DNA from 3 places in the Paenibacillus sp. MB22_1 genome. Region 1 is predicted to be linked to each of the others. Evidence: riboswitches for the same ligand, from Rfam matches in the RefSeq annotation. Region 1 holds a riboswitch; each other region holds the start of a gene.
What was found. A riboswitch is a leader RNA that binds a small molecule or an ion and turns the genes downstream of it on or off. The one in region 1 is predicted to bind cobalamin.
Positions count from the first base shown of each region.

Region 2: linked by a shared signal. The riboswitch ahead of ACL02P_RS20785 (anaerobic ribonucleoside triphosphate reductase) and the one ahead of metE (5-methyltetrahydropteroyltriglutamate--homocysteine S-methyltransferase) in region 1 are both predicted to bind cobalamin.
Region 3: linked by a shared signal. The riboswitch ahead of ACL02P_RS11135 (ABC transporter substrate-binding protein) and the one ahead of metE (5-methyltetrahydropteroyltriglutamate--homocysteine S-methyltransferase) in region 1 are both predicted to bind cobalamin.

Region 1 is NZ_JBLADV010000001.1:1,576,946-1,583,918, forward strand. Features, by position in the region: gene ACL02P_RS07345 (FMN-dependent NADH-azoreductase) at 1-37, opposite strand, end outside; gene metE (5-methyltetrahydropteroyltriglutamate--homocysteine S-methyltransferase) at 178-2,484, opposite strand; cobalamin riboswitch at 2,627-2,825, opposite strand; gene ACL02P_RS07355 (multicopper oxidase domain-containing protein) at 3,045-4,043, shown strand; gene ACL02P_RS07360 (DUF2249 domain-containing protein) at 4,088-4,648, shown strand; gene ACL02P_RS07365 (hypothetical protein) at 4,662-5,903, shown strand; gene ACL02P_RS07370 (metal-sulfur cluster assembly factor) at 5,931-6,230, shown strand; gene ACL02P_RS07375 (cupredoxin domain-containing protein) at 6,343-6,729, opposite strand; gene ACL02P_RS07380 (response regulator) at 6,841-6,973, opposite strand, start outside.
Region 2 is NZ_JBLADV010000002.1:1,954,457-1,961,429, forward strand. Features, by position in the region: gene ACL02P_RS20775 (ribonucleoside-diphosphate reductase subunit alpha) at 1-888, opposite strand, end outside; gene nrdG (anaerobic ribonucleoside-triphosphate reductase activating protein) at 1,037-1,555, opposite strand; gene ACL02P_RS20785 (anaerobic ribonucleoside triphosphate reductase) at 1,552-3,468, opposite strand; cobalamin riboswitch at 3,697-3,951, opposite strand; gene ACL02P_RS20790 (MTH1187 family thiamine-binding protein) at 4,275-4,574, shown strand; tRNA gene ACL02P_RS20795 (tRNA-Thr) at 4,646-4,718, shown strand; gene ACL02P_RS20800 (cupin domain-containing protein) at 4,921-5,523, opposite strand; gene ACL02P_RS20805 (hypothetical protein) at 5,681-6,100, shown strand; gene ACL02P_RS20810 (hypothetical protein) at 6,272-6,562, opposite strand; partial or broken gene ACL02P_RS20815 (spore germination protein) at 6,572-6,814, opposite strand.
Region 3 is NZ_JBLADV010000001.1:2,349,683-2,356,655, forward strand. Features, by position in the region: gene cobT (nicotinate-nucleotide--dimethylbenzimidazole phosphoribosyltransferase) at 1-904, opposite strand, end outside; gene ACL02P_RS11125 (ABC transporter ATP-binding protein) at 943-1,734, opposite strand; gene ACL02P_RS11130 (FecCD family ABC transporter permease) at 1,731-2,780, opposite strand; gene ACL02P_RS11135 (ABC transporter substrate-binding protein) at 2,777-3,787, opposite strand; cobalamin riboswitch at 4,033-4,217, opposite strand; gene ACL02P_RS11140 (methyl-accepting chemotaxis protein) at 4,325-5,905, opposite strand; gene ACL02P_RS11145 (response regulator) at 6,164-6,973, opposite strand, start outside.

The DNA of each region.
Region 1 (6,973 bases):
GGCGATTATTGGCTTTGACAAATAAAACTTTAGACATCTGTGGTTTCCCTCCAACTCTTTATCTTTACTTTCTTTTTTCTAGTTACTCTATATTATCTTGTAACTGATTTAACAATGGTAATGATAAAGGCTAACTACCACTTTGTCAATTACAGATTCAAAAAAATCAAACTTCCTTCACTGCCGTGTTGCCTGCGTTCCACGTCCAAATTTGCTGCGAACCTGCTCTGCTGCCGCCGTCATTTGCCGCAGCGCTGCGACCGTTTCGTGTTGTCCTCTCGTTTTCAAGCCGCAATCAGGGTTCACCCAGAAAAGTTCCGGGTCCAAAACTTGGAGCGCCCGCTCGATCAACCGTGCCATCTCCTCCGCAGACGGGACGCGCGGGCTATGAATGTCGTAAACCCCCAGCCCAATTCCAAGCGGATACGTATGCTTCTCAAAACTCTGGATCAGCTCGCCGTGGCTGCGCGACGTTTCGATCGAGATCACATCGGCATCCAGCGCACGGATCTCCTCCAAGATATCGTCAAATTCGCAGTAGCACATATGCGTATGAATCTGCGTCGTATCCCGGACCGATGAGGTCGTCACGCGGAACGCCTTCACCGCCCACTTCAAATAGTTCGCCCAGTCCTTCTGCTTGAGCGGCAGCCCTTCGCGCAGCGCAGGCTCGTCCACTTGGATCATCTCGATCCCCGCTTCCTCCAACGCCTCGACTTCCCTTCGCAGAGCCAGAGCAATTTGATAAGCCACCTGCTCCCGGGACAGGTCGCTGCGAACAAAGGACCAGTTTAGGATGGTGATCGGTCCCGTTAACATCCCTTTCACCGGTTTGTTCGTCAAGCTCTGGGCATAGGCCGTTTCCTTAACGGTCATTGGCCCCGCAAATTCGACGTCTCCATAAATGATCGGCGGTTTTACGCAGCGCGTGCCGTAGGACTGTACCCAGCCTCCTTGCGTAAACGCAAATCCCGGAAGCTTCTCTCCGAAAAATTCCACCATATCGGTGCGCTCGAATTCACCGTGCACCAATACGTCGAGCCCGATCTCCTCCTGGAGCTCAACCCATTTGCGGATTTCCGCTAGAATGAACGCCTCGTACTTCTCTGGGCTCCACTCACCTTTACGCCATTTCTGCCGGGCGGCCCGAACCTCGGCGGTTTGCGGGAAACTGCCGATCGTGGTTGTAGGCAGGAACGGCAGCTGCCACTTCGCCTGCTGCTTACGCCGCCGTTCGGCGAATGCGCTGGCGCGCTCGGCCGGAGCCGCTGCAGTCTGCGCTGCTTCTTCCCGCACCGAAGCAAGGCTGCGGGCCGGATCTGCGGCAAGTACAGCCAAGGCGCGACGATTCTCGGCGAACTGCACCGGCTCTGGTTCTTCCCCATTTGCCGCCCTGCTTAAGCTCACCAACTCCTCCAGCTTCTGCTCGGCAAAGGCCAACGCATCGCGCAATACCGGATTAAGCCGCTCCTCCCCTGCAGCAGATACCGGGACATGCAGCAAGCTGCAGGAAGGCTGCACGATCACATCCGGCGCTCCGGACTGGAGCGAAATCGTCTTCACCAGGCTAAGCGCCTCATCTAAATCCGTACGCCAAATGTTCCGCCCGTCAATCAGTCCCGCTCCTATCGTCTTGCCAGCGGGAAAGCCGTAACGCCGGAGCGCTTCCAGGTTACCGTCCCGGCCGTGTACGAAATCCAACCCCAAGCCGTGCACCGGCAGTTCAATCAGATCTTCGTATCGTTCAACCGCATCAAAGTAGGTTTGCAGCATCAGCCGCAGTCCCGGAACCTCCTGCGCGATCGCCTGGTAGATCAAGCGAAGCCGGTGTACGTCCTCCTCACTTAAAGAGACAACGATAGCCGGTTCGTCGATTTGCACCCAATCTGCGCCCGCCGCCTTCAGCTCGCGCAGCACCTGTACGTATAGCGGCAGCAGCTTGCGGGTCCAAGTCTCGACTTCCCCCGCCGTTTCCCCCTTGGACAGCTTCAGCAAAGTAAACAGCCCAAGCAGTACAGGCCTTCCGTTGATCCCGAGCTCCTGTTTCGCTTCCAGATAAGCCGCCAGCGGCCGATTGACGGTCAACTTGGGATCTCGGTTCCCAAGCTCAGGCACGATATAATGGTAGTTCGTATTAAACCATTTGGTCATCTCACTGGCGGTCGCTTGGTCGTCGCCTCTTGCGATGGCGTAATACAGATCAAGCGATACTTGGTCACCGTTCCATACGAAGCGCTCCGGTACTAGGCCAAACATCGTCGCTGTATCAAGGACGTGATCGTAATACGTAAAATCGCCCACCGGGATGACATCAAGTCCCCGATCCCGCTGCAGACGCAGGTTGTTCAAGCGAATCTCTTTTAATCGAGCATGGAGCTCCGGCTCCGTGATTTTTCCTGCCCAATAAGCCTCGATCTGCTTCTTCCATTCCCGTTGTCCTCCGATTCTGGGATACCCCAGATTTCCGCTAACAAAGTTCCCCATATTCATTGCCTCCCATTGGTAAGTTCAAAACGCGCCAATCCGTAAAGCACAAAAAAGGTCCTCGATAGCATGGCTAAAGAGGACCTTCGATCCGTTGTTCGATGGCTTGCAACTTTAACACCTCCCTATCTCCCGTAGGTACAGCAGTGCTGTCGAAATAGGCAGGTCTCCTGGCTTCGGCATCATCGCCGGATGTGACCTTCCCAATGATTACATCACCAGTGGCATCTCACACATCCGACTCCTCCGTTACAGTGGCGGGACCGCGCCGGCATTGCACCGGACTTCCCTTTTAAGCTCCGGCCAATCTTGGCCGGAACACCTATTTCCGCTATATTCGGTTGGAATATACCTACCATCTTACTTCATCTGCCCCGCGAATACAATATCAAACAGATCGGAATTAACTTATTTATGCAATGAGAATGGGAATCAAATGACAACATTTTCGACAACTTTCATGTGATACCTATCACAATGCGGTCTTCGGACCCATCGTACGATGAAGGTACATCAAGGAGTTATTGCTTAACCATTTCAGATAGAAAGAGGAATGACCGATGAAATCGCGGAACATCCCGAAGCATCTATTGCTTAGTTTGTGCTGTCTGGTCATGATTGCCGCAGCATGGTTTGCGTTCCCATCGGAGACACCCCAGGTCAGTGATACCGTCCTGCAAGAGGAAGAACAGCATCTCCATCCACCGCCAGTTGAGCCAATCATTCAACGGGAAGGCCATACCGTCCGCATTGAAATGACCGCGCAGCAAGCGGATATCGAGATTTCCGAAGGCGTCACTTATCCCGCCTGGACATTTAACGGTACCGCCCCCGGGCCGGTGTTGCGCGTGAAGCAAGGCGATCAGCTGGAGTTTACCTTAAAAAACCTAGATCCAGATATGCCGCATTCGATGGATTTCCATGCGGTCCATGCCGCTCCAAGCGAGAAGTTCGTTGAAGTGATGCCTAACGAGCACGGCACGTTTACTTATCCCGCCAACACGCCAGGCGTGTTCATGTACCATTGCGGAGCAAGTCCGGTACTGCTGCATGTAGCCAATGGGATGTATGGGATGATCATCGTTGAACCGAAGGACGGATACCCTACGGACTCGGATATCGACCGAGAATATACGATCGTCCAAAGCGAGTGGTATGCGGCAAATGATTTGGATGCTTTTCAACAAGGTGATCCGGAGTATGTTGTGTTCAACGGCGATGATTTTACGTTAAAAGAACACCCCTTGCTCGCCAAAGTCGGCGACAAGGTTCGGCTGTACGTCATCAATGCGGGACCAAATCATGTTTCTTCGTTCCATGTGGTTGGGACGACCTTTGATCGCGTCTATCTGGACGGGAATCCAAGCAATCAGCTGTACGGCATGCAAACGGTGTTGCTTCCGGCCGGCGGCGGCGCAGTCGTTGAGTTTACCGTCATGGAAGAAGGCGATTATCTGATTTTGACCCATCAGCTGGGTGATGCTAACCTCGGAGCTACGGCGATCCTGCGCGTAAGCCAGGACGGGACAGATCATGGAGAACCGGTGATGAGCCATTAATGAAATACCATTTTCACGCAAATTCATAAACGAGGTGACGTTGGATGAATCGACAAGACGCCAGAATTGTAGAGCTGGACGTTCGAGAGCAACTACGGAACAAACTGGAGCCGTTCCAGCTCATCATGGATACTGTCAAAAAGCTGGAAAAAGACGATCTCTTCGTGCTTCACGCCCCCTTCAAGCCGACCCCTTTGCTCAAGCTTCTGAAAATGAAGGGACTCGTCGGCAAAGCGGTGATGCTAGACAAAGAGCATTGGATCACGACATTTGTCCATAAGAAAAACAAGGCATGGCTCGAAGAGGAAAACGAATCCGTACCAGTTGAAGCAACCGCAGAGATTGCTCCGGCATCAACGGGTGGATCCGGCGAATCTGCCGCCAGCCCTAACATCATCACGCTGGACAACCGTGGTCTGGAACCGCCGCAACCGATGGTTCGAACGCTGGCAGCCTTGGATCGCTGCAAATCAGGTGATGAGGTGCATATTCACAACGACCGGGTACCGGTATTTCTTATCGAGGAATTAAACAGCTTGGGCTGCACCTATACGGTGGAAGAACAACCGGATGGGACGGCCAAAGTCCAAATTCGCAAACCTTAAGGAGGTGAACCTGATGCCGGCCATGTCCCGCCTGCCCTTTCTCTTTATCGTCACCGGAATCTTCGGATTCGTCCTGTTTCACGCCACCTCCCTGATGTCACTCACAGGCTGGATCGGCGATGATATCCGCGGCCCGGCCGGCTGGTTCCAGGTGCACCTGTTTGTGCTGGGCTGGGCAACCATGCTGGCGATGGGTGCCGTCTACCAGCTGATCAACGTTATTTTGCAGTCGAAGATCTACAGCGAACGTCTCGGGTATGTGCATTATACACTTTTTACGATTGGTCTGTTTGGTCTGCTATTTGGCTTCATTCAAGGCGACACGTATTGGATTGGCGGCTTTGCCACACTCGCATTCTCTGGAGTTGTCCTGTTCGTTTGGAACCTGGCCGCCACATTGCTGCGGGCCGAAACGTGGAACGCGATCACCATTAGCACTGCCTGCGCGGTGTTTTACCTGCTGCTCACCGGGTTATCCGGGATGGCGATGGGGATCAATTTTGCGACCGGTCTTTACAACGATTTGCACGAAAACCTATTTGGTACGCATATCTGGCTGGGGACGCTAGGCTGGTTTGGTCTGTTGATCACCGGGTTCAGCTACAAGCTGTTGCCGATGTTTTATTTGTCCCATAACTATCCAACCCGGCTGGAATATGTCGTCTTAGGGGTATGGAACGCAGGGGTTCTGCTAGGCGCGACTTCCTTTCTGTTTGGTTTGCCAACAGGCTTCAAAATTGCCGCGCTGCACCTGATTGTTGTTGCCGTCCTTTGTTATAACGTTCATCTGTTGCAAATCCGCAGCAAACGGCATAAACGCAGCCCGGGGGCAGGCATTGAATGGACAGTCACCGGAAGCCAAATCTTTGCCGCCTTTGCGGTCATGTTTGCGGTTCGGGCACTGGTGTCACCAGGGCAACTGCTGGAAACTCAAACTGTTCTTACAGCCGGCTTTGTTTACTTAAGCTACTGGGTGTCGTTCACGGTGCTTGGATACGTGTCCAAAATCGTACCGTTCCTGTGGTGGACCTACAAATACGGCAAGCAAGCCGGACGCCCGGGAACGCCGGTACTGGCCGACCTGCTGGACGAGCGGAAAGTGAATCTCGGGTTAACCTTGATTCTCTGTGCGAATTTGACCGTCCTCATCGGCATCGTGACCGGCTCATCGATCGTTATTGCCATCGGAGGCGCCGTATTATCCATCGTTTCGGTGGCTTATATCGCTTTGATCGCAATGGTGTTTGCTCATTAACGACAATGCAAATGGAGGTTAGTGGCCATGAATAAAATTGAACAAATCCGTGAATGCCTGCGTGAGGTTTATGATCCCGAGCTGGGCGTAAATATCGTTGATCTAGGGCTGGTATACGACATTCGGGAAGAAGATGATCATGTCTACATTCAGATGACTTTAACAACGCCGGGCTGCCCGATGCATGATACGATTGTTGGCGGTGTTCGTTGGGTTCTTAACGATCAACTTGGAATCCAAAACCCGGTCATCGACGTCGTCTGGGAGCCGCGCTGGTCGCCGGAGCAGATGTCGGAGGCAGCCAAGGAGCAGTTGGGGTATTTTTGAGGTTGTGATGCAACGGGATAATCACGTAAGGGATGCCACACGCATGCAGAAATACAGCTCTCCTTATCAAAAAAAGCTGGCGACTTCATCTGCTGGATGAGCCGTCAGCTTTTTATTTTACGATCAAGATGCCTTTCATTTCCTTGTGGTTCTTGCCGCAGGAGATGTTGCAGGAGTACTCAAAGGTTCCGGCTTGGTCAGCCGTAAACGTAATCGTTTTGCCTCCGCGGACTTCTTTGTTGTATCCTTTGATTTTCAACGAATGCATCCCCTGCGTATTTTTGAGCGTAATCTGCACCGTATTGCCCCGTTTGACCTTGATTTCCGTCAAGTCGTATCCCGATGAGCTGGCATGAACGGTAAACGACTTCACCGGTCCTGTTGTTTCCGCCGCCGGCTCAGATTCGCCAATATAGCGCCCTGGGGCGTCGGCACATGCCGATAGCAGAAGCATCCCGGCCGCGAGCAAACAGGCAACAGCACCCAAACGTTGATTCATCAGCTTCTCTCCCCTTCTTGAACTAAGAGCTACTCTCAGTTTAGAACGGGAAGGCTTCACGCTTTGTGATTTCCGTCACAACTTCGACATTTGTCCCTGCAGCCATTGAAATCACCCTCGCGGGTCGATCCACCCTTGCTCCAGCGCATAACGCGTGAGTTGTACCCGGTTTTCCAAATGCAGCTTTTGCAAAATGTTTTTAAGATGGTTTTTTACCGTCTGATCGGAAATGTGCAACACCCCG
Region 2 (6,973 bases), on a different contig from region 1:
GGCGGTGTTGTTCAGCTGGCGAATCCAGGGAATCACGCCGGAGCTGGTGTTCTTGTGGCCGCGGATGTCCGAGCCGCGCGCGCGGACCTTACCGAGGTAAACGCCGATGCCGCCGCCCATTTTGCTCAAGCGGGCTACATCCGTATTGGAGTCGAAGATACCCTCAAGGGAATCGTCGACAGTATCGATGAAGCAGCTGGAGAGCTGGCCGGCTACTTTTTTACCGGCATTGGACATCGTTGGCGTCGCCGCAGTCATATAAAGGTTGCTCATCGCCCAATACGCTTCCTTCACCAGCTCCAGACGCTTCTCTTCCGGCTCCTTATGCATCAGGTACATGGCGATGACCATGTAGCGCTCCTGCGGCAGCTCCATCGTCCGTCCGTCGAAGTCGGTGGCCAGGTAACGCTCCGTCAGCGTGAGCAGGCCGATGTAGTCGAACAGCAGGTCGCAGGACGGGTCAATCGTGCGGCCCAGCTCTTCAATCTGCTCCTTCGTATAGCACTCCAGCAGCTCCTCGCGGTAAATGCCCAGCTGGCAGAGCTCGGTGATCAGGTGATAGAACGAGCCGTAAGGCTCTTCCGGGTAGGCTTTGTAGCGACGATTGACGGCCGCTTTTTTGTACAGGGAAGTGAGCAGGGAGCGGGCCGCTGCATATTTCCAATCGGGCTCATCTTTGCTGACGAGCTCCAGTGCGGACATCGTAAACGCGTTGCTAATTTCTTCACCGGTCACCACATCCCGGCGCAGCTTTGCATTGACGCCGCGCAGCAGGCGCTCTTTATCGACGTTATGTAATCCTTGCAAAATTCGGTCAGCATAGACGCCAAGGCGTGCGCTGTCAAACGCAAGCTGTCGGTTATTTGGTTTTGTCACTAGAGTAGGCATGAGATAAATCCTCACTTTCCATATATTAAGGTAGGATGAAGGCTGCAGATGGGTGGTGGTACCCCGAATCTTGAATGTTCAAATTGCAGATAATCAGTGAAAAAAGGGGCGCAATCAAGTTGCGCTCAGGATCAATAAGATCAATCAGCTAAAAAGAGAACAGGGGCTCCCATAACACGGCTTGTCCCTGCCGCAGGCTTTGTTGAATATCGATCAGCCGTTGATTGGAGCTGCCGCGATAGAGCAGGGAAGGATCGCGAAGCTCCTCAACGAACCTTCCGTCGACCAGCACCTCGCAACGCCGCAACAGTTCATATTCGGGGGAGCCGGGGCGTTCGATTAATTCTTCCAACGTATAACCGGTGTAAATCCAGATGGATATTGGCCCGGTTTCCGCCACAAGCCGGTCGATAAAACCGCAGACCTCAGCAGCGGAGAAAAAAGGATCACCGCCAAGGATCGTGAGTCCGCTGAGCAACGGATTATGTTTAATGTCATAAATAATTTCTGCTTCCCGCTCCAAAGTGAGCGGTTCCCCGTAATCGAAGCTCCAGGTTTTTGGGCTGAAGCAGCCTTTGCAATAATGGCGGCATCCGCTGATGAAGATCGCTGCTCTCAAGCCGGGCCCTTCATTAATGGATTCCGGGTAGTACCCGCAAATGTTCATGCGTCGTGTTTCACCCGGTCGCGAACCTCCGCTTGTTTAGCGGGGTTGAACCGTGTCTGGTAGTCGCCGGTCAGATAACCGGTCACCCGGCGCAAACGGCGAATATGCACTTCGCTCTCATGGCTGCCGCAGGAGGGGCAGCTTGCCCCAATGATCCCTTCAAAGCCGCAGGCCGAGCAGCGGTCGATCGGATGGTTGATGCTAAAATAGCTGACCTGCTGCTGCAGGGCGTATTGCACGATTTTGACGAATGCTTCCGGATTGTTGCGGGCATTGCCGTTAAGCTCGATATAAGAGATGGCTCCGGCGTTGCACAGCCCGTGGAATTTGGCTTCCAGCTCGATTTTTCGTGCCGCACTGATGTTGTAGTAGACCGGGATATGGAACGAATTCGTGTAATACTCGCGGTCCAAAATCCCGGGCAGCGGGCCGTAGACCGCACGGTCGCGTTTGGTGAACTTGCCGGACAGCCCCTCCGCCGGGGTCGCAAACAACGTGATATTGAGATTGTGAATTTCGCTTTGGCCGTCACAATAGTCGCGCATGTAGGCGATCAGGTCGTAAGCTTTCTGATACACGGCTTCATCTTCGCCGTGATGCTTCCCGTACATCGCCTTCATGCATTCGGCCAGCCCGATGAACCCGATGGACAAGCTGCCGTGCTTCAGCAATTCGCCGACCTGATCATCCGGCGCCAGCTGCTCACCGCCTTCCCAGACGCCTTCCCGCATCATGAAATCGGAAGCCTTCGCTTTTTGGGAGGCCTGAATCGAGAAGCGATGCAGCAATCCCTCCAGGGCGATATTCATATAGTGAGTCAGCTCGCGGTAGAAGCCGCGTTCGTCGGGCTCTTTGCGGTGTCCCAACGCGATGCCGTACTTCAAGCCTAGCTTGACCAGGTTCAGCGTATTAAAGGAAAGGTTGCCTTTGCCAGACAGACGATTGCGGCCGAACCGGTCAGCCAGCACCCGGGTGCGGCAGCCCATTGTCGCAAATTCCGTATCCGGATCCGTTGGATCGTAGTACATCAGATTCAGCGGAGCATCCAGGTTGGCGAAGTTGGGATAAAGCCGTTTGGCCGAGCATTCCGCCGCTTTCAGAAATAGGGAGTAGTTAGGTTCCCCCGGATTCTGGTTGACGCCTTGTTTACATTTAAAAATCTGAATCGGGAAAATCGGCGTTTCCCCATGGCCCAGCCCGCGCATCGTGGCCGTGAGCAGGGAGTCGATGACCAGTTGTCCTTCCGGTGAGGTACATGTGCCGTAATTGATGCTGGTGAACGGGATTTGCCCGCCGGCCCGGCTCGACATCGTATTCAGATTATGAATCAGGCTTTCGGCCGCCTGGAACGTCTCGCTTTTGGTTTCCTTGAGCGCATAGTTAAAAGCCTTGGGATACTGATCCCGCAGGTCACTGCGGCTCATCGTGATGTCGCCCAAATCAGCGTTCGCATCGCCTTCTTCAAAATAATCCAGCCCTTTGCGGAAGTACTTGGCGAACGATTTGGCTACGTACGGGGCGAGATCGAAGTCCAGCTTGTTCGCGGACACACCGCCGAATTGGGAGTTTTGCTGGGATTGGAAAATGATCGCTACCAGCGCCATCGCCGTCATGATGGAAGTTGGCGGGCGTACGCTGCCGTTGCCGGTGTTGAAGCCTTTGCGCAGCAGTTTGTCAAACGGGATAAAAATACAGTTCGTTGTGCCGAGGGCGTACTGATCCAAGTCGTGAACATAAACGATGTTATCCTGAATGGCCTGTACCAAGCGAGTTGGCAGTACGAAATGGCTTGCATACCATTTGGAATACTCGCTGCCGAATTTGCTCATCTTGCCGGAGAAGCTCTCTCCATTTAAATTGGCGTTCTCGCGCAGCACCTCAAGATTGCGGCTCTGGACGATTTCCTCGCCCATCCGAATCACTTCATCCAGCAAGGTGTCCCGGCCGGTATACGTCTGGCTTACCCATGCCATAACACACTTCTCCTCCCTGTAAACCGAGCTTTGGTTCAAAATAAAAGAGCATGTCCAACCAACGAGGTAGACATGCCCGAATGCACTGCAAAAAAGTGGACAGACCAAATCAAGGCCCCAACATTTCGGCGGCAAGCGGACACCATCCCTGATCCTCGCAGGTTTTCCGTCGGTGTCTTTCAAACGGGCAGGTCTCCTGGCTTTCGGAACGTTGCTGACGCCTTCCCGCAGCTCATCAAGCATTAAGCTGTAGTGGCATATCGTCAGTCGAACGGCTGGGTCTTCAAGACGATGTAGGCGAACGCCTCGTCTTTAGTACCAAGCTACCGATTACAGTGGCGGGACCGCAGCGGACTTGCACCGCACTTCCCTTTTAAGCTCCGGCGGCTTGTCCGCCGGATCACCCGTTCACACTATATTTTGTTGCGTTGATCTAAGGATAGCCCAAGATATTGTGTTTGTAAATGGGATTTTCCCATTGAAAGCAGACTGAAAATCACGTGAAAATCTCCGGTCCGCGCAACGATGCGGAGAGTGGGGGACAGAAGAAAATTGTGAACATTTATAAATGGGACTGGAGGACTAGATCGGGTTTTACAGAGTGTGTGAGTTTTGGGGACGGTAAGGATATTAGCAGACGGGTTCGGTTGATCTTAGAGAGGAGAGTTGGTTAGAATATACCTGTAGGACGAAAACCAGCTCAGGGATTTGATTCAAACCATTACCAGGAAAGAAGGGAGCCGATTATGGCTATCGCCGAAGTTACCGTTATTCCGATCGGGACGGGGAGCACCAGCCTCAGCGCTTATGTGGCCGAGTTGCATCGGGTGTTGGAGAAGCAGAAGGGCATTACCTTTACCCTCACCTCCATGAGCACGATTATTGAAGGATCGTTAGATGATGTGTTTACTGCGATTCGCGCGATTCACGAAGCGCCGTTCCAATCCGGTGCCGGCCGCGTATCAACCTCGATCAAGATCGATGATCGCCGCGACAAAGCCAGCTCCTCCGAACAGAAGCTGCGCTCTGTGCGCGAGAAACTATAATTTCTTGAAATTGGTGCTTGCATTATTTTTAAAACTCGGTATAATAAATTTTGTTCGCTAAAAACGAACCTGCTGGTGTAGCTCAGCTGGTAGAGCAACGCATTCGTAATGCGTGGGTCGGGGGTTCGAGTCCCTTCACCAGCATCTGATATGCAAGCATAACGCGCCCTCCGAGGTTTTCGGGGGGCGTTTTTGAATTGTTGAAGGACCTTGTTCATCTTCCGAGTGACCTCTTGCTCTTCGCTTGTTAGTTCTTCTCCGTTTCTTTGTTTTCTCCATGCGCTTAGCACTAAATTGTGACCGCAAATAGGGAGGTTTGCTGAAACCTCCCTGTTCCTTGGTGCGCTTACTCTTGCTCCATCGCATCCCTTTTTGTCCGATGCACCGTGCCAAACGGATGGTGCGGCGGGGCATAAATGACATACACCTTCAGCGGCTCGTTGCCGGTGTTGATGATGTTGTGCCACGTGCCGGCGGGGATGAAGACCGCGTCGTCTTCACGGATGTTTCGTACGAAGGTGAGGTGATCCGCTCGATCGCCCATTTGCGCAACGCCTCGACCCTCTTCCACGCGTACAAATTGGTCCGTGTTCGGATGGATCTCCAAGCCGATATCCTCACCGACCGGAATGCTCATCAAAGTGACCTGGAAATGCTTGCCGGTCCAGAGAGCGGTCCGGAAGTTCCGGTTATGCTCGGCGGCATCGCTAATATTAATCACAAACGGCTTTTGCCCGTAATCTTGAAGCGGCTGCCGGTTCCAAGCGTCGTCTTGCGAAGGAGACGGTGCGTATTCAGGATAGATCGGGCTGGGCTCGATATAGTCGGGATAGAGTGCGGGTTGAAATGCCTGCGGATATCCGTATACGAAGTAAGGTTGAGGATAGATGTAAGGATCATACGGAGCGGCGTACGACAAGCCGGGGTACGGTCCGGGAACATAACTCATGTTTGACATAACCTCCAGTTTTTTTATCCATCATATGCCTATTCCTTGCTCCTGTGCTTGTATGAAAATGAGTCAATTCTACTGATGCATTCATCTAAGAATCTTCTTTCTCTCTTACATAGAATAGAGCATACCTTAGTAAAGGGGAGAAGATGGTATGGCAAAAACGCTTTTGGATTACAACTCGACTGTTGTGACTCCGGTGACCAATGGTGTCAACATTCCGATTCCGGTTGTAGGGGGCGTGCAGATTGCAGCAGTTTCCGTATTCCTTGATCCGGCCGATCCGGCGTCCCTGACCAACCGTGTTGAGTTGAAGGCAACGATCGGCGTTGAAGCGCTGACCGATACGCCGAATATCCTGGTGCGCATCTGGAGAGCGGGCACCGAAATCTTTTATGGGTTAGTAGAGCTGGAGGATGCTTTCAACGACTGGGGTCTCATTAGCGTGCACATGGTTGAACACGCCCCGCTCGGAGTCCAAAACTATCAGCTGATCGTAGAAAATCAGGATAACAACAGCACGGCCAGAGTCGTAGGGCCGGTTGTCTTCACGGCTACCGCTATCGGCGGATAATCTCTTGATCATCAAAAATCCCCTCACGGTGCGACCGGAGGGGATTTTTTTAAGATATCAGAAAGTATAAACTTCGGGCGATTGGCATCCTGATATCGCAAGAAAAACTTCCGCTAAACGCGGTCTGTCTACTTTGAATGTACGTCGATAGACGTTTTTTTATCGTGAACTTTATCTGAGGGTATTGATGCGATCCGTTTTGAGATTACCTTCGTTTTGGATCGTTGTTTTTACCACCAAGTCCATTCTAAGACGGGGAAAATACTCCGACCGCCAATGAGCGAGCTTCTCCCTCGGGATTTTGGTCCGGAGTTCCCCCGTGTTTGCAAGATCGACACCTTCGGATTGATCTGGCTGCGCATGTACGTCGCCCCGATGCCTGATGTTCGTCGGGAAGATAAAGAAAATGATCCCGATGTGAATCAGGATATTTACGATCATGACCTGTAGACTTTTATCCACTCGAATCATCCTTTGGTTTCGGATCAGATACATGAAGGGGGGCGAGTAATTCCGGTCATTTTCCATCATGAAGATATCGCTGATCAGAGCTGGCAAAATGATGGAAAACGGTAACCGGTCCATAAAGAGAAGGAGACGGCCTTGTCTGAGCGCATGGGCAGCTTCAACCGGCAGCTCGGTCGTGTAGAATTTGGGTAAGGCATACCAAGGCTGGAAGCCAAGCGATTTGGAGAGCCGTTGTAAATTATAGATTTCCTGGTGTTTGTTCGCTAAGACTGCAGATTCGCAAAGACAGCCTTATTCTAAGCAAAACAGGCACTGGCTATGCGCGCCAATGCCTGCTTCGTATTGTTATCCAAGCCTTCATGTACACGTGAAGACCGGCCTTCTGTCCCTGCTCCGACTACAACA
Region 3 (6,973 bases), 770 kb from region 1:
GGAGCGCACGGTGTCCTTGCTCGTGGGAGACGTGCGAAGCAATAATATAGTCGGCAACATTCGGCTGTATACGTACCGCCAGCAGCGCGGACACAGTTGAAATAAAGCCGTCGATCACGACCGGGCAGCGATGAGCTGCGGCTCCCAGAATGACGCCAGTCATTCCGGCAATCTCCAGCCCGCCGACTTTAGCTAGCACGTCCAGCGGATCGTTGGCATTCGGGCGATTGACCTCCAGCGCCCGCTCCACGACGGAAATTTTGTGCCGAAGCCGTTCATCGTTGACCCCGGTTCCACGCCCAACGCTCTGCTGCGGTGCGATCCCCGTCAGACTGCTCATGATCGCAGCGCTGGCTGTGGTGTTTCCGATACCCATCTCCCCGGTGACGAACAGTCGAACGCCTTGGGACACCGCATCAGCCACCACCTCGGCCCCAACTCGAATGGCGGCTTCGGCTTCCTCCCGGCTCATCGCCGGTCCCTTGGCCATATTTCCTGTCCCGTAACGCAACTTACGTTGCAGCAGCCCCGGATGTGACATCTCTGCATTCACCCCGATATCCACGCAAACGACGTCAGCCGAAGCCTGGCGTGCCAGCACATTCACCGCTGCGCCGCCGGCCAAAAAGTTATGCACCATCTGCGGCGTCACTTCTGCCGGAAACGCGCTGACCCCTTCCTCACAAACGCCATGGTCCGCCGCCATTACGATTACCGACCGTTTTGGAAACTCCGGACGAATGATTCCCGTGATGCCTGCCAGCTTCACTGCCAATCCTTCCAACTTCCCGAGACTTCCCGGCGGCTTCGTCAACTGGTCCAAATGGACCTGCGCCGCTTTCATCGCTGCTTCGTCCAAAGGAGTAATTGCTTGCGCAAGCTGTTCGACTGAATTGTATGCCATAACCATATTCCCCTTTTCTGTATTACTGACTCGTACCCTTAACCTAAACTTGCCCGGCGCAGCAATAGCTGCGGAACGTCCGAATCCGGATGAACCACTTGGTGGGCCTGAACTCCAAATACGGTTTCAACCAGCTCCGGTGACAAAATGCCGTCCGGCGCGCCTTGCGCCACAATTTGCCCGCCGCTCATCACCAAGAGATGGCTGCAAAACAAGGCAGCCAAATTCAAATCATGCATCACTGAAACGACGGTAAGTCCGGCATCGCGCTGCCATTCGGCCACCAGCTCCATAAATTGCATCTGGTAACGCAAATCCAAATAGGTTGTTGGTTCATCGAGCAGCACCAGCTCGGGCTGCTGAGCCATCACCTTCCCAAGTGCTACCCGCTGGCGTTGCCCCCCGCTAAGCGCACTCAGCGGACGATGCTCCAGCTCCTTCAGGTCGAGACGTTCCATAATTCCATCAATGAGGCGTTCGCCTGCCTTCGCCCCGCCGATCTCCTTGCCGCGCCAATCCTGATGGGCGAACCGCCCCATTTCCACCACTTCACGCACCGTAAAAGCCACAGCCGGAAGCCCGTCCTGCTGAAGGACGGCGACCTTGCGCGACAGCTCCTTGCGCGAATACGACGAAAGCGGTCGTCCGCTCAACGCAATCTCGCCGGCATCCGGCTTCTCCACGCCGGAGATCAAGTTGAGCAAGGTTGTTTTGCCGCTGCCGTTGGGTCCAATCAAGCCCCAAAACTCACCGGAGCCAACCTGCCAGTCCACACCGTGAAGCACCTCCAGCCGGCCAAACGCCTTGGCAACCCCAGACACCTTGATCAACGCAGCTCCTCCTCCCTCTGTTTCTTCTTCCGATACAACAGATACCCAAAGAAAGGCGCCCCCACAAAGGCGGTGACGATGCCCAGCGGGACCTCCGTTGGAGCCAGCAGCGAGCGAGCCGCCAAGTCGCTCCACATCATAAATATCCCGCCGCCCAGCGCCGACAAAGGAATGATCAGCCGATAATCCGGGCCGGTGATCAGACGGATCATATGCGGAACGACCAGGCCTACGAATCCGATTACCCCTGACACGGATACCGCAGCCGCCGTCATCAGTGTAGCAACGAGCAACACAGCTAGTTTGGTTCGTTCTACGGCCATCCCGGAATGGGAGGCTTGACGTTCACCTAAAGTCAGCAGGTTCAAATGTTTAGCCCGGCTCCAAAGGAATAAGGCTCCCAGCAGCAAATACGGCAAAAGGATGGCCGTATACGACCATCCGCGCAAGCTTAAACTGCCCATCGTCCAATAGTAAATTTCATTAATGGTTTTCTTCGACATTGCCGTTAAAAAGGAGACAACAGCCCCTAGGAACGATTGCATCACGACGCCGGACAAAACCAGACTTTCAATCGGCAGCCGTCCGTTCTCTCTAGCCAGCCAGATCACGATCCATAACGTAACCGCCCCCGCCAGGAACGCAACCATCGGAAGCGTAAAGATCCCAAACAGGGAAAACTGCCATCCGAAAAAGATCAGCACCGCCGCACCGATTGCCGAACCTGACGATACGCCCAGTGTAAACGGATCCGCCAGCGGGTTGCGCAGCACCCCTTGGAAGCCGGCGCCCGCTACGGCGAGCGAAGCGCCGACCAGCATCCCAAGCAGCACGCGAGGCAACCGGACCTGGACGACGATTTGCTCGGCTGCCGTCGTCCAATCCGGCGTGATCAGGCGGTCTAACCCCGGGAGCCTGTGCAGCAAGATCGCCGCGATTTCTCCAGCAGGCACATAAACGGAGCCGATGCCGATGCAGAGCAGCAGCGTCACAACCAGGAGCAAGAGCCCGATGACTCCGTATCCGGCGAATTTGCCGCGCTTCATGGCTGGATCAAATCCGGGTGAACCGCCTTGGCCACTTCAATCAGCCCTTGCGTGACGCGAGGGCCCGTACGGCTCAGCAGGTTATCGTCCAGAGCGATAATGCGGTTCTCCTTCACGGCCGTAATTTGGTCCCAGCCTGAACGGCCTTTGATGATGTCCGCTAACGTCTTGTTATTTTCGTCAACAACGCTTTTCGCGTATAAAATGACGTCCGGGTTCGCTTGGATAATTTGTTCCTCATTGATCTCGGACCATCCCTTGACATCGGAAGCAACGTTGATGCCGCCAGCTAACGTGATCATCTCATCCATGAATTCGCCTTTGCCAACCGTCCATCCCGGAGAAAACTCGATGTAGACCTTCTTCTTCTGGTCTTCACTTAGCGAAGCTACCGCATCGGTTACCGTTTGGACCTCTTCCTTCATCTTGCCGACCACTTCAGCAGCTTCAGCCTGATGGTTGGTAATTTCGCCGATCGTCCGAATATGCTCCATTACTTCGTTGATCGTCTTCGGATTGGACTGGAACACTTTATATCCCATATCCGTCAAGTTTTTGACCGTTGCTTCATCGATCAGGCTCGCCGCAAGAATTAGGTCCGGCTGCGCCGCCACGATTGCCTCGACATTCACCTGGAACCCGCCCATCCGCGGTTTGTCCTTCACCGCTTCAGGATAATCATCCAGGTCGGATACGCCAGCGACTTGCTCGTCCAGTCCCAGTGCAAACAGCGTTTCCGTCTCCGAAGGCGCCAGCGAGACGATACGTTCCGGCGCGGCTTCAAACGTAAACTCTTTACCGGTAGAATCAGTGACGGTATAAGGGTAAGTCGTCTCTTGTGCCGCCGAATTGTCCGCCGCCGCGTTCGTTCCAGCGTTTTGCGTCGGTTGTGCAGCGTCCACTGTGTTCCCTGTCCCCGGGGTGACGGCGTTATTGTTACCGCAGGCCGCAAGCACCAGCAGCAACGCCAGCAGCCACAGGCTTCCTAGTCTTCTCCAGTTTTTCATCTCCAGATCTCCCCTTGCTTTATTTTTCAGTAAATAAAGAAACGCCTTGTGTTCCAGCGGTACGTTGTGCAGCCGGCGGCGAAGAAGTCCGGCTAACCCTCTACCGGCACAAAGAAAAAACCCCAATCCTAGCGGATGGGGTTACGTCTACAAAGTCATGCTGTGCGCACGCAAAGCGGAGAGACTCCACGATGGCAGCGCCAAGCCATGATGCTCTTGGCAGAACGTTATCCTTTCCTCGAAGGACCGTCTTGAATTCCCGTGGCAGGTCTCCTGACTTCCAGGTCTCGACGAAAACTCGCCTTCCCATCTCCCTTCGCGGGCGACAGTGGCATCATGAGCTCGTCCCTGTTTACAGTGGCGGGACCGTGCCGGATTTGCACCGGCTTCCCTTTTAACCCGAAGCGGTACGGCATGCTTCACCGTTGCTCCAGGACCTACGGGCACAAATTGTACGCTTGTCTTAAGGCTTTCTTCTCTATTGGATTATAGGGGAAAAGCGGAGGACTGACAATAACTAATCCGTTATTCCTTTGTTTAGCCCCGTTCTAAAGACAAATCGGCTCCCAGGACACCAATGACTTCACCTTCCCGGACAATCGGCACGGCCAGCGTCATGCAACGCCGCTTGGTGATCGCGGAGATATACACTTCGGAGACGACCGTCTCTCCGGCAATCGCCTGGCGGAACCAGTCCCGTCCTTTGGCGTTAAGCAAGCCGGCTTCCGGAATGGATACGATAAAAGAGCCGTCCTTGCGGTTCGACCAGGCCGCTTCTAGACCAGGCTCTGCGGCTAACAGCTGCTCCAGTGCAGCCCGGTGACTAGCCGGCTCCAGCATGCGGAAACACGGCTGTTCGGCTGCCTCCAGCAGCTTCCGGGCATAGGCTTGACCAAGGGCCACCGCGTCTTCGCCACCGGCAGCCGGATCCGCCCCGGAATGGACGGAGTTCAATGATACCATCAGTTCGCCCTGGGCCCGATCCAAGCCCACGACCACCGTCTGCAGCTTGGAAATATGCTCTCGCTCCGATTCCATCCGAGCCAGCGCTCCCTCCACATGGGTGATGCTCCGATTGAGAGCCTCATGCACCTCGCTTAGCATCGCCTCCATATTCCGCGTCAGCTCGGCTTGTTCCCGGCTTCGCTGTCCCGCCTCGGCAACCAGCCCGTTCACTTCTGCCACTTCATCCGCAATGAACCGGATGTCCTCCCCCATTCGCTTCATCAGCGAAATTCCTTCCAGGGCCGAGTCACGTCCCTCTATCAGCGTGGACTTCACACGCTCGACATCCGCCGAGATTTGCTGGAACAACGGGGCGGAGGAGTTGATCGCCCTGGTGCTTTGATCCGCCAACTGGCGCATGCGCACGGCGACGACATCGAAACCTTTCCCCTGCTCGCCCAAACGAGCCGCCTCGATCGACGCATTCAGCGCCAGCAACGCGACCTCTGCCGCGATCTCCTCCAAGCTCCGATACAATGCGCCCAGCTTCCGGGTGTTCCCCTCCAGATCCTCCATCGGCCCCACGATCGACTCTTGGGATTGCGCCAAAGAACGAATGGTGCCGTCTACGGTTTCGAGCGCTCCCGCCATACGCATGGCCTCGGCTCGAGTGTTTTCGCTGCGGGTAAGCAAATGCCCCGCTGCGTCATGGATTTGGGAGGCCGAGGCCGCCACCTCTTCCATTGCCGCCAGGCTCTCCTGCACCTGTTCCAGCGAACGTTCGCTGCTTTGCTTGAGCTTCAGATCCTCGGCCGCTGCAGTATCGGCTAATCGTTGCAGCTGCTCGAGGCTCTCGCTCACTTCGCCAACCGCCGCCTGCAGTCGATCCGCCGCCACTAGCGACTCATTGAATACTGCCGTCCAATCGGTTTCCTCCCGCTGGGATTCACCTGTCCCCGAAGGAGAACGCTTGCCCGCCAGCGCCCCGCCTCCCAGTGCTGCCCGCAGGCCGGTTCCAAAGAACAACGAAGACCCCAAGCTGAGCAAAGTAAATAGCACAAGGCAGGGGATATACCATGGCGTCTTTGCCCATAACGCACAAACAGCCAGGACCGCCGTGAAGCCGACACTAAGCCAAGCAGCGATTCTTCCCAACCTTTCGTTCCGATTCATACTCCCACCCCTGATATGTAAATTTTGCTAACATTATAGAATAGGACTAAAGGTATAGAAAGGAAAAATTTAGGCATTCCGAAGTTGGGTGCAAATAATCGACGGAATTCTGTAAATAAGAAAGAGGAATGTAACACAACACGTCACATTCCTCTTTGAACAACCCATACCATCCTATATCTTGGGTGCAATCTTGCGGCATCCTCTCTCGTCTATTCGTTCATTCTCCCATTGTACACCAGAACAGAACGCTCTTCCCTACTTACTCCGCTTGCCGCTGCTGGCCAGCAAGATGTTAATATTCTGCTGCTGCCGGTATTCATTCGGCGTGACTTGATACTTCTTGCGGAACATCTGCGCGAAATGGCGGATGTCCTGATACCCGAGGTATTCCGCAATCTCCGCGATCTTCAGCTTCGGGTTCAGCAGCAGCTGCTTCGCTTGCTCCAGACGGAGCGAGGTTACGTATTCCTTGTAGCCGAGTCCCACCTTCTGCTTAAACAGCTGGCTGAAATACGCCGGGTTCAGGAAGACGACGGAAGCGACCTTTTCCAAAGAAAGCTCCTCATTGTAGTGCTCCTTGATATATTGGAGGGCAACTTCGATCGCTTTCTCCCCGCTGCCCTTCGGCGGATCCAGCAAGGCAACCGGCGAATCGGAAGCCTGTTTCATGCGCATGACCACCTGCGGCACCGACTTGAAATCGTTGTTTAAGCCTGAATGCACGATTTGAAAAGGCACCTTCAAATAGTGCTTCAAATGCGCCTTCACTTCCTCCTGAAACCGTTCGATTCGCTCCGGCTCCCGCGGCGTGATCAGTCCCAGCAGGCTTTGGCGGTCATAGCTGACAACAAACCCCCGGCCATGGCGCTCGATCAGCTCGGACAACACGTTTTCAACGATAAAATGCTCCAGCCGCACGCTTTTGTCCCCGGCATCCATCTGAACCATCATCAAATAAAAGCTTTGATAGTCCTCCATAAACGGCGTCAAATCCAGGTTCCCGATATCCAGCCCCGACGCCAATCGCTGAAATACGCCCTCGCGCAAATATTTCAGATTAGCTTT